DNA from 3 places in the Alkalibacterium iburiense genome. Region 1 is predicted to be linked to each of the others. Evidence: riboswitches for the same ligand, from Rfam matches in the RefSeq annotation. Region 1 holds a riboswitch; each other region holds the start of a gene.
The links. A riboswitch is a leader RNA that binds a small molecule or an ion and turns the genes downstream of it on or off. The one in region 1 is predicted to bind lysine.
Positions count from the first base shown of each region.

Region 1 (3,282 bases):
CTTCTTTCACCGTAAATGACTTCTAAACAGAAGGCACACGGTTCATCTCCATCTCTTCTGGAACCGTAAAATAAGTTACATACATGGAAACCATCTTCATATATCTTTTCTAAATTCAGACGTGATTTGGTCATACCGGTATCTGACACCTGTTTTTCTATTGACTGTTGTTTCATCACTTCTGCTAATCGATCCCTCAGATTTTGATTTTCCATCCGTAACACATTATTCTCTTCTGTTAAATGAGATAATTCTTCTTTCATTTTTTTGATAGTTGTTAATGTGGCTTCTGCGTGGGATTCTAATTCGTTAAATGCTTCATGTAGTTCTTTTTTATCCATTTTTCACCACTTCTTTGCTCTGATCTTCATCAGTGTCTAATGGGAGACAACTCACCCTGTGATAAGCATCACATCTTTTTATAGCATACCATGATTTGAGCCAAATTGCCAAAAGAACTAAGAGTTGAGCTAAAACTTTACTTACACTGCCTCGCTATTTAACGCTTTTAAAAAGTTTTCTAATCGATCCATACTCTCTTCTATTGTTTTGAGACTGACGCAATAACTTAACCGAATAAAATCATCCGCTTCAAAACAACTTCCAGGAATTAATGCAACTTTCTCTTTTAAAACAAACTGTTCACAAAATTCCCAAGAAGATAAGCCGTATTTTTTAATTGAGGGAAACATATAAAAAGCGCCTTCGGGCAACTCTACTTCTAGGCCCATTTTAACCAGCCGATCATACATATAATCTCGCCTCTCTCGGTAACTTTCTACCATATAATCAATTGGACAAGCTAGTGCCGCAATTGTTGCTTCTTGGATAAAAGTCGTCACACAAGTTAAGCGGTATTGATGGACTTTTAAAGCTTCTTTGATAAACCGTTCATCCGCCATCAGATAGCCAATTCTCCATCCAGTCATGGCATATGGTTTGGAAAAACTTTGACAAACGATGATGTATTCTTTAATATCTTCAAATTGCGTAGACATGGAGGGAGCTTCCTCAAATACTAATTGCTTATAAACATCATCGCATAAAACAAAGAAGCCATGCTTTAACACACATTGCTGAACTGCTTTTAAAGAGTCTTCATTTAATATAGTCCCTGTCGGATTGTTAGGCGACGTTAAAATAATCGCTTTTGTTTTTGATGTGACTTTTTCTTCTATCATTTTTTCAGTTACTTGAAAGTGAGTAGAAGATGTATCAATCGTCACACAAGTCGCCCCTTCTATTTCAATTAATTGACGGTAAAGTGAGAAAGCAGGATTGAGTACAATCACTTCATCGCTTGGGTTTAAAATAGTAGAAAGAGCAGTTGAAATGGCTTCAGTAGAACCTGCCGTAATTAATATTTCATCAGGAGAATAATATGTTTGGGAATGCATTTCTTCAAACTGACTGATGGCTTTTCGTAAAGAAAGCAAGCCTTGCGACGGTGCATAATGCGTCTGGTTTTCTTCTAAAGATTTAGCTAGTGCTTGTTTAATTGGATCAGGAGTGGGAAAATCGGGTTCTCCGAGTGTCAAGAAGTGCGTGGCGCCCTGTTCAAGCGCAAAGTCATTAAAGTAACGAATAGCGCTTGGTTCCGATTGAATAACGCGATTATTTAATAATTCTTTCATATATGAGCTCCTTTATTTTTTATTGGAACAGTTTACCAGTTGTTAAAAAAAAACACAATATGAGTAGACAATTAATTTCATTAATGGTACTCTAATAAACATAAAAAAAGAGGTAGCAATGCAAATGAGTAATACGTTAGAGAAGACATTCGATGACAACGTATGAAAGGTAACCATTGCCGAATAGGTGAAATTGGTAGATTTCACTTATGGGGATGCAGATAATACCTGTATCACTCCTGCTTATTTAAGCGGTGGTGCTAATCATATTGTGTACATAGTCGTATTCAATCAGCCGCCGTCTTGGCGTTTTTTTATTGTCAAAAATCCAATTGAAACGAGGAATACTATGTATGCATCAAAATATAATGGCTGTGGAAATGACTTTATGATTGTAGACTACAAAGAAGACGTAAACTATTCCGATCTTGCTATACAACTTTGTCACGAAGCTGAACAGGATACCGACGGATTAATCGTTGTAAAAAATAATCCTTTGGAAATGCTTTTATTCAATAAAGACGGGTCTCAAGCACCTATGTGTGGCAATGGCATTCGGTGCTTTACAAAGTATGTCAGGGATGAAAAGCTAACACATCATACTACTATTCCTGTTCAAACGCTTGCTGGAGAGATGACTATAGATATTCTTTCAACAGATCCGTTCGAGTGTAAAGTAAATATCGGCAAAGCAGATTACCGAAATGACCGTTTCAATGCGGCGGATCATCGCTCTTATATCAATCGAACGGTAGAAATTGACGGTAAGCCGGTCACCTTTACTAGTTTGTTTATGGGAACTGTTCACACGGTCGTTTTTGTCGAGGATGCTAAAGCTATGGTGAAAAGTGACTTAGGAAAGAAGCTCTGTCAGCACCCCTTATTTAAAGAACAGACGAATGTCAATTTTGTTCAAGTGGTGAACAGGAAAGAATTAATTGTTCGCACGTTTGAAAGAGGCGTCGGTTGGACATTGGCTTGTGGTACGGGATGCAGCGCAAGTTTTGTAGTAGCTAGAGATTCTGATTTGGTTGACACTCGCGTTCATGTTCATCTGGAAAAAGGTAGTCTAAAGATTGAAGGATCAGACGATATTTTTATGAGTGGCCCTGCAGTATTTGAAAAGAAAATCAAGTTACCAATTACGTAATATAAGGAGGATCCTATGAAAGCAGAAGATATTATTCAAACGATTGCCCGTTCAGAAAAACAAACCCCTGTGAAAGTCTATTTAAACTTGTCAGAAGAGCTTTCCTTCCCTGATTGTAAAGTGTTTGGAGAAGGCTTGTCGAAAGTTATTTTCGGAAACTATAAAGACATCAAACCAATAGTAGAGAACAACCAGCATAAAATCATTGATTTAGAAATAGAATCAGATCGCCGTAACAGCGGGATTCCTTTACTAGACACTAAAGGATTAAATGCTCGGATTGAACCCGGTGCCCTCATTCGAGATAAGGTTGAAATAGCTGATAATGTGGTTATTATGATGGGGGCTGTTGTAAATATCGGTTCAGTCATTGGGAAAGGAACCATGATCGATATGAATGCTGTTTTAGGCGGACGAGCGATTGTCGGTGAAAATTGTCATATTGGAGCCGGCGCGGTACTGGCTGGAGTCATCGAACCGGCTTCCGCCCAACCTGTC
Region 1 covers NZ_BAAACW010000129.1:3,384-6,665, reverse strand. The annotation lists gene ABDZ53_RS10415 (DNA replication initiation control protein YabA) at 1-341, opposite strand, end outside; gene ABDZ53_RS10410 (pyridoxal phosphate-dependent aminotransferase) at 483-1,634, opposite strand; lysine riboswitch at 1,734-1,905, shown strand; gene dapF (diaminopimelate epimerase) at 1,984-2,784, shown strand; gene dapD (2,3,4,5-tetrahydropyridine-2,6-dicarboxylate N-acetyltransferase) at 2,800-3,282, shown strand, end outside.

Region 2 (3,282 bases), on a different contig from region 1:
GCCGCGAAAGCGGATATTGAAACAGTGGCTAAAGGAAAAGTCAGTTACGTGATAGCCGATATGACAGATGCTAGAAGTATTGAGACTTTAGTTGAAACCACCCGTTCAAAATTCGGTAAAATAAACATGCTAGTCAACAACTCGGGTGGACCGACAGCTGGAAAGTTTGAAGATTTGACCGATGCAGATTGGCAAAAAGCTTTTGATTTAACCTTGCTTGGTTACGTCCGTGTGACCCGCGCTGTCTTGCCGGATTTAAAAGAAACCAAAGGGCGTATTTTAAATAATGCTTCTTCATCCATTAAGCAGCCGATTGATGGCTTGCTTTTATCTAACGCCTTTAGAATGGGGATTCAGGGACTGTCTAAAACATTAGCCAGAGAACTCGGTCCAGACGGTATTTTGGTCAATACTATTGGAGCGGGTCGTATCCAGACCGACCGCATTGATAGCTTGGATGAAACACGGTCAGAAAAACAAGGGGTGCCTCTTGAAGACATTAAGCGCCGTTTTGAAGAGAACATTCCAGTTGGCCGCTACGGGACTCCAGAAGAGTTTGCTAAACTCGCCGCCTTTCTCGTGTCTTACGCCAACACCTATGTGAGTGGTCAAGCCATCCTTGTGGACGGCGCGATGATTGAAACTTATTAAGTATAACGAACTGAAATAAATCGGAAAAATCTGCTCATCGAATAGTGAAGAGCAGATTTTTTCAAGAAAACAGACAGAAAGAGGAAACCATCCATGACAGATACAAAGAAAATCTATTTTGCCTCTCCATTATTTTCAGAAATGGAACAACTGTACAATGCTCATGTCGTGAAGCGATTAAGAGAACAGTTTGGAGAAAAACTATCTATTTACCTGCCGCAAGAAAATGCGGCGATTAATGATAAAGCCAACTATGCCAACAGCATTCAAATTGCGGATGGCGACAATCACTATTTAGAAGAATCAGATATTCTGATTGCAATCTTAGATGGTCTAACGATTGATGCCGGAGTAGCCTCTGAAATTGGCTATTTCTATTCTATGAATAAACCGATTATTGGTGTGTACTCAGATATTAGACAAGGCTTAAACGATAATCAGGAAAAAGTAAAAGCTTTAGATGAGGTAGCTGAATCCCCTTTTTCTTACATTAACCTGTACACAGTTGGTTTAGTGAAAAAACGTGGAAGCATCGTGCGAACAACGGACGAGCTCTTAAAAATAATGGAAGACCTGTTAGAAGACTAAAATGAGAAAAACACGGTTTATAATGAGAAATTGGAAATACTATTGAAAAATGAGTGTGCGCACGGTAAAATACAATGCGTTGATAAATAATATAAAAAGATAGAGGCGCGAAAAATAAGAGTACTTTTTCAGAGGCTGGCCAGCCGTTGAAGAAAGAAGAAAGGGTTTTTCGCCGAAGGTTAGGGATTGCCGCTCCCTTTCCTGGGTATCCGTTTAAGAAGCGTATACCTGTCACGGATTCCGTGGAGCACTATCCTTAATACATGCCTGAAAGCATTTAAGGAGAGTGTGCCTTAGATGCTTTTTAATTTGAACTAAAGGAGATTACACATGAAACATCGATTATTAAAGCTGATTTTGTTTGTCTCAGCTATCGCACTATTTATTCCCACACCGGTTTTGGCACAAGAAGCAGAAGCGACGACACTGGCTAGCACATTGGGACCAGTCACGTTGATTCCGCCTCTCATTGCTATCATATTAGCCTTTGTGACAAAGAACGTTGTTTTGTCTTTATTTGTGGGTATATTTTCAGGAACCGTTATTGTTCAGTATGCGACAGGCGCGAGACTGATAAGCGGGTTAGTATTAGGATTTACGGACATCGTGGATTATGTTCTTAACTCACTAGCTGATCCTTGGAATGCGGGGATTATCCTTCAAGTATTGACCATCGGGGGATTGATTGCTTTAATTACCAGCTCAGGCGGAGCCAGAGCTGTGGCTGAAAGTCTGGCAAAAAAAGCTAAAGGCCCTATTAGTACTCAACTCATTACCTGGGTATTAGGATTACTCATCTTTTTCGATGACTACGCCAATGCCCTCATTGTCGGTCCAATCATGCGTCCGGTTTCTGATAAAATGAATATGTCTCGAGAGCGTTTGGCCTTTATAGTGGACGCGACGGCCGCACCTGTTGCCGGGATTGCTTTAATCTCTACTTGGATTGGCTACGAAGTCGGTTTAATTAATGATGCCTACCAGTCCATAGGGCAGAACGTCAATGCTTACGGTGTGTTCTTACAAACGATTCCTTACCGTTTCTATAACATTTTAATGCTCTTTTTCGTTGTATTGACTTCGATTACCTTGAGAGAATTCGGGTCAATGAAAAAAGCGCAAGAGCGAGCACGCGACACCGGTCAGTTGATTGCGGAGGGCTCTTCACTTGAAGGAGAAGACGAAGAAACAGAAGTTACAGCAAAAGGGAAGTTATCTGTATGGAATGCCCTTGTTCCCATCGGAGCTTTAATCGTATTTAGTTTCATCGGTTTTTATACGAATGGACGTCAAGTTATTTTGGCTTCGGATAATACAGCCTTGATTCAATTGATTCAAACCAGTCCGTTCTCTTTTGCGGCTATAAGAGAAACCTTTGGACTCTCAGATGCATCGGTTGTTTTATTTCAAGCCGCTTTAATTTCTAGCATCATTGCTTTAATTATGGGAGTTATACAAGGACACTTTACCTTTGGGAAAGGCATAGACATATGGGTATCGGGTATGAAAACACTTATCATTACAGGAGTAATTTTACTCTTAGCCTGGTCACTATCCGGTATCATGAATGACCTGGGAACAGCAGATTACTTGGTCTCTTTATTGGGAGACACTATGCCGCCATTTTTATTACCTACTCTTATCTTTGTATTCGGAGCGATTATTTCTTTTTCAACAGGGACATCTTACGGAACGATGGGGATTCTTATGCCTCTGGCCATTCCATTAGCGACAGCTATGCAGCCTGATAATCCGGAATTCATTGTCATGTCAGTGGGGGCCGTTTTAACAGGTGCGATTTTCGGAGACCATTCCTCACCGATTTCCGATACAACGATTCTGTCATCCATGGGAGCAGGTTCCAATCTGTTGGACCATGTGACCACACAGCTGCCTTATGCTCTGACTATTGGAGTGATTTCCATTGTATTTGGATACATTCCGTCTGCTTTCAATCTTTCCATCTGGATTGTTCTGCCACTCGCTTTCTTAGCCGTTGTAGCAGCCGTTTATATACTGGGAACAAAAGTAGATACAACAGAA
Region 2 covers NZ_BAAACW010000027.1:21,698-24,979, forward strand. The annotation lists gene ABDZ53_RS02370 (SDR family oxidoreductase) at 1-651, shown strand, start outside; gene ABDZ53_RS02375 (nucleoside 2-deoxyribosyltransferase) at 745-1,239, shown strand; lysine riboswitch at 1,332-1,500, shown strand; gene ABDZ53_RS02380 (Na+/H+ antiporter NhaC family protein) at 1,570-3,282, shown strand, end outside.
Region 2: linked by a shared signal. The riboswitch ahead of ABDZ53_RS02380 (Na+/H+ antiporter NhaC family protein) and the one ahead of dapF (diaminopimelate epimerase) in region 1 are both predicted to bind lysine.

Region 3 (3,282 bases), on a different contig from region 1:
CTGTTTCCTGTTGACCTTTTACTTTTACATTAATCCGTGTGTTGTCATTTACATAAGCAAAAGCAGTCGAAATACCATCTTTTTCCAGTGAATCAACAATGAATTGTCCTGTAAAGCCACCGACAAAACCAGTGGCCGTTGAGGGGATGCCTAATTCATGCAGGATTCGCGATACGTTAATGCCTTTTCCGCCGGGATACATATGAGATTTTTCAAATCGATTGATTTGTCCAGGGGTAATCTCTTGACCTGGATAAATCACATAATCAATTGACGGGTTTAGTGTGACTGTGTAAATCATGTGTGGTAACCTCCATTACGCGTGTGACTTCTTTGAATTCTTTAAATTCTTTACTTAATGTTTCGGTTATAAGGATGCCATCATCTATGTCCGCTACTTTAACGGCACTCACTTCTTTTAGTTTAGAATGATCGGCCAGGACAAAGGATTGATTGGCTTGATTCATTGCTTTATTTTTTATGGATGCTTCCTCTACGTCTGTTGTGGTTAGACCATAGGTTAAATCGACTCCGTTCATTCCTAAAAAGGCTTTGCTGAAATGAAACTGTTCCAATTGTTTCTCTGCTATCGGTCCAATTATGGCTCGAGTGTTTTGCTTGATTCTGCCGCCGATTAAAATAGTTGGAATACGATGTTCGGACAAAGATAGAGCATGAGGGACTCCATTTGTTACAACAGTTATGTCTTTGCCTTTCAAAAAAGGAATCATTTCATAAGTGGTCGTACCTGCATCCAAAAAGATGACTTCTTTATCCTTTATTAATGTGGAGGCATAGGTCGCAATGCGTTTCTTTTCTTGACTGTTTTTGACTGATTTTTCCTCCATCGAAGCCTCACTGACCGTTTTTCTTAACCGTTTGGCCCCACCGTGCACGCGAACGAGTTGATTCTGTTCTTCCAATTGCCTTAAATCGCGTCTAATAGTTGATTCAGAATGGCCTAATTCTTCAACTAATTCTTGCACGGTAACGGCTTGAACATGGTATAATTTATTTAATATATACTGATGTCTTTCTACTGTAAGCACTTCCCTCAACTCCTTCTTCTTATTTTATCATCTCAAACAGTCAAATTCAATCATAATAGCTCAAAATGAGTCATAATGGGTTTTATTTTTTTTACTAAAAGATTAAGCAGATCTGTTGAATTCCTATTTTACAATGGATATAAAGTCTGATAGTATAGATAGAGCGAAACAAATAAAAATTTAATGACTGGATGAGGCGCAAAAATCATCAGTACTTATTTCTAAAGACCTGTAAGTCGAAATAAGGAAAGGGAAATTTGCCGAAATGGTTTGTTTTTTACAGAAAGTAAACTGTTGGGTTGCATATGAATAATATGCAGACTGCCGTAGAGCTATTGCTTATCGGAGTGCTTCCGCTTGTGAGTATACTTATTGTGTGAACAAGTCGGCATTCCCGGCTTGTTTTTTTCGTATTATCTTCGTTTTTTCGTTATAGTGATAAAGATGATACCTACTCAACAGTCTAAAAGGAGTTATTATGAAAAGAAGTGTATTAAAGTTTGGTGGCTCAAGTGTGGCTGACTTTCCGAAAATTAAAGACATCTCGCTTTATTTAAAGGAGAGAATTGAGAAAGGCGAGCAGCTGATTGTGGTTGTATCTGCAATGGGAAAGACGACAGATAACCTACTGGCTTCTGTCCATGATCTAACAGACAATCCGAATGACAAAGATTTGGCGATGTTACTCACAACAGGTGAGCAGCAGACCATCTCTTTTCTCTCACTCGTATTAAATGATATCGGCGTGCGGGCCAAGCCACTGACGGGCTACCAGGCCGGCATCGAGACCATCGGGAAACATTTAAAAAGTAAAATTTCTTCTATTAAAGGAGACTTGTTGGAAAACTTGTTTGAAGAGCATGACTTGCTTATTGTCGCAGGTTTTCAAGGCTTTAATAAAGAAGGCGAACTGACGACTCTCGGACGCGGCGGGTCAGACACGACAGCTGTTGCCATAGCTTCAGCCATGCAGTGCCCATGCGAAATTTATACAGATGTGACGGGTGTGTACAGTACCGATCCCCGTATTTTCCCAGAAGCGAAAAGATGGGATCAGATCTCTTTTGAAGAAATGATGGAAATGTCTGCTTTAGGAGCGGGTGTGCTAGAAACGAGAAGTGTGGAACTTGCTAACAATCACAACATTCCAATTTATTTAGGAAAAACATTATCAGACGAGAAAGGAACATGGATTGTGCCGAATGATCAAATACTGGAAAGAAAAGCCGTCACAGGTGTCGCATTAGATAAGGAGATGGCACACATTACCATCACCTACCCTTCGCATGACCGACAATTTTTGAGCGATTTATTTAAATTACTGGAAGATGCTGAAATTAACGTGGATATGATTTCCCAAATCCAAAACCAGGATGGACAGCAATTCTCCTTTACATTTAAAGAGTCAGATGAAAAAGAACTGATTCGATTATTTAACGCCTTAAAAGAAACCTACCCCGATTTATACTTTAAAATTGAAACCACATACTGCAAAGTCTCTGTCATCGGAGCAGGTATGCGCGATATGACGGGTGTTGCTTCTAAGATATTTAAAACCCTGCTTGATGCAGATATCACTTTTTATCAAGTCACGACTTCAGAAATCAGTGTGTCATATGTGGTAGACGAAGCCAATGGCGAGAAAGCCACGCGCTTGTTGTGCCAAACATTCAACCTATAAAAGAAAGGATACGATACCATGGTAAAAATAGCTTTAGTGGGAGCAACCGGTCTGGTCGGCCAGACAATGCTCCACATTTTAGAAAAAAGAAACCTCCCCTCTTTCTCCTTAACCCTTTTCTCTTCTGCCCGGTCAGCTGGGAAAGAGATCACGTTTAAAGGAGAAACGTACACCATAGAAGAACTGACGGAAGAAAGAGCACAAGATGGCTTTGACTATGTTTTGATGTCAGCTGGAGGCGGCACTAGTTTGCATTATGCCCCATTATTTGAAGAGGCCGGATCAGTAGTGATTGACAACTCGAGTGCCTGGCGTATGGATGACTCGATAGACTTAATAGTACCTGAAGTCAATAAAGCGTCTTTAAGAAGAAAGATTATTGCTAATCCTAACTGTTCAACCATTCAGTCAGTTGTTCCACTTAAACCTATTCAAGACGCGTTTGGTTTAAAACGAGTGGCCTATACAACTTACCAATCTGTTTCTGGTTCAGGTGTAAAAGGCTTAGAAGATTTAGAAAAAGGCGAAAAAGGCGAAGCCCCAACGAATTAT
Region 3 covers NZ_BAAACW010000167.1:54,109-57,390, reverse strand. The annotation lists gene pfkB (1-phosphofructokinase) at 1-301, opposite strand, end outside; gene ABDZ53_RS12745 (DeoR/GlpR family DNA-binding transcription regulator) at 267-1,049, opposite strand; lysine riboswitch at 1,233-1,410, shown strand; gene ABDZ53_RS12740 (aspartate kinase) at 1,528-2,730, shown strand; gene ABDZ53_RS12735 (aspartate-semialdehyde dehydrogenase) at 2,749-3,282, shown strand, end outside.
Region 3: linked by a shared signal. The riboswitch ahead of ABDZ53_RS12740 (aspartate kinase) and the one ahead of dapF (diaminopimelate epimerase) in region 1 are both predicted to bind lysine.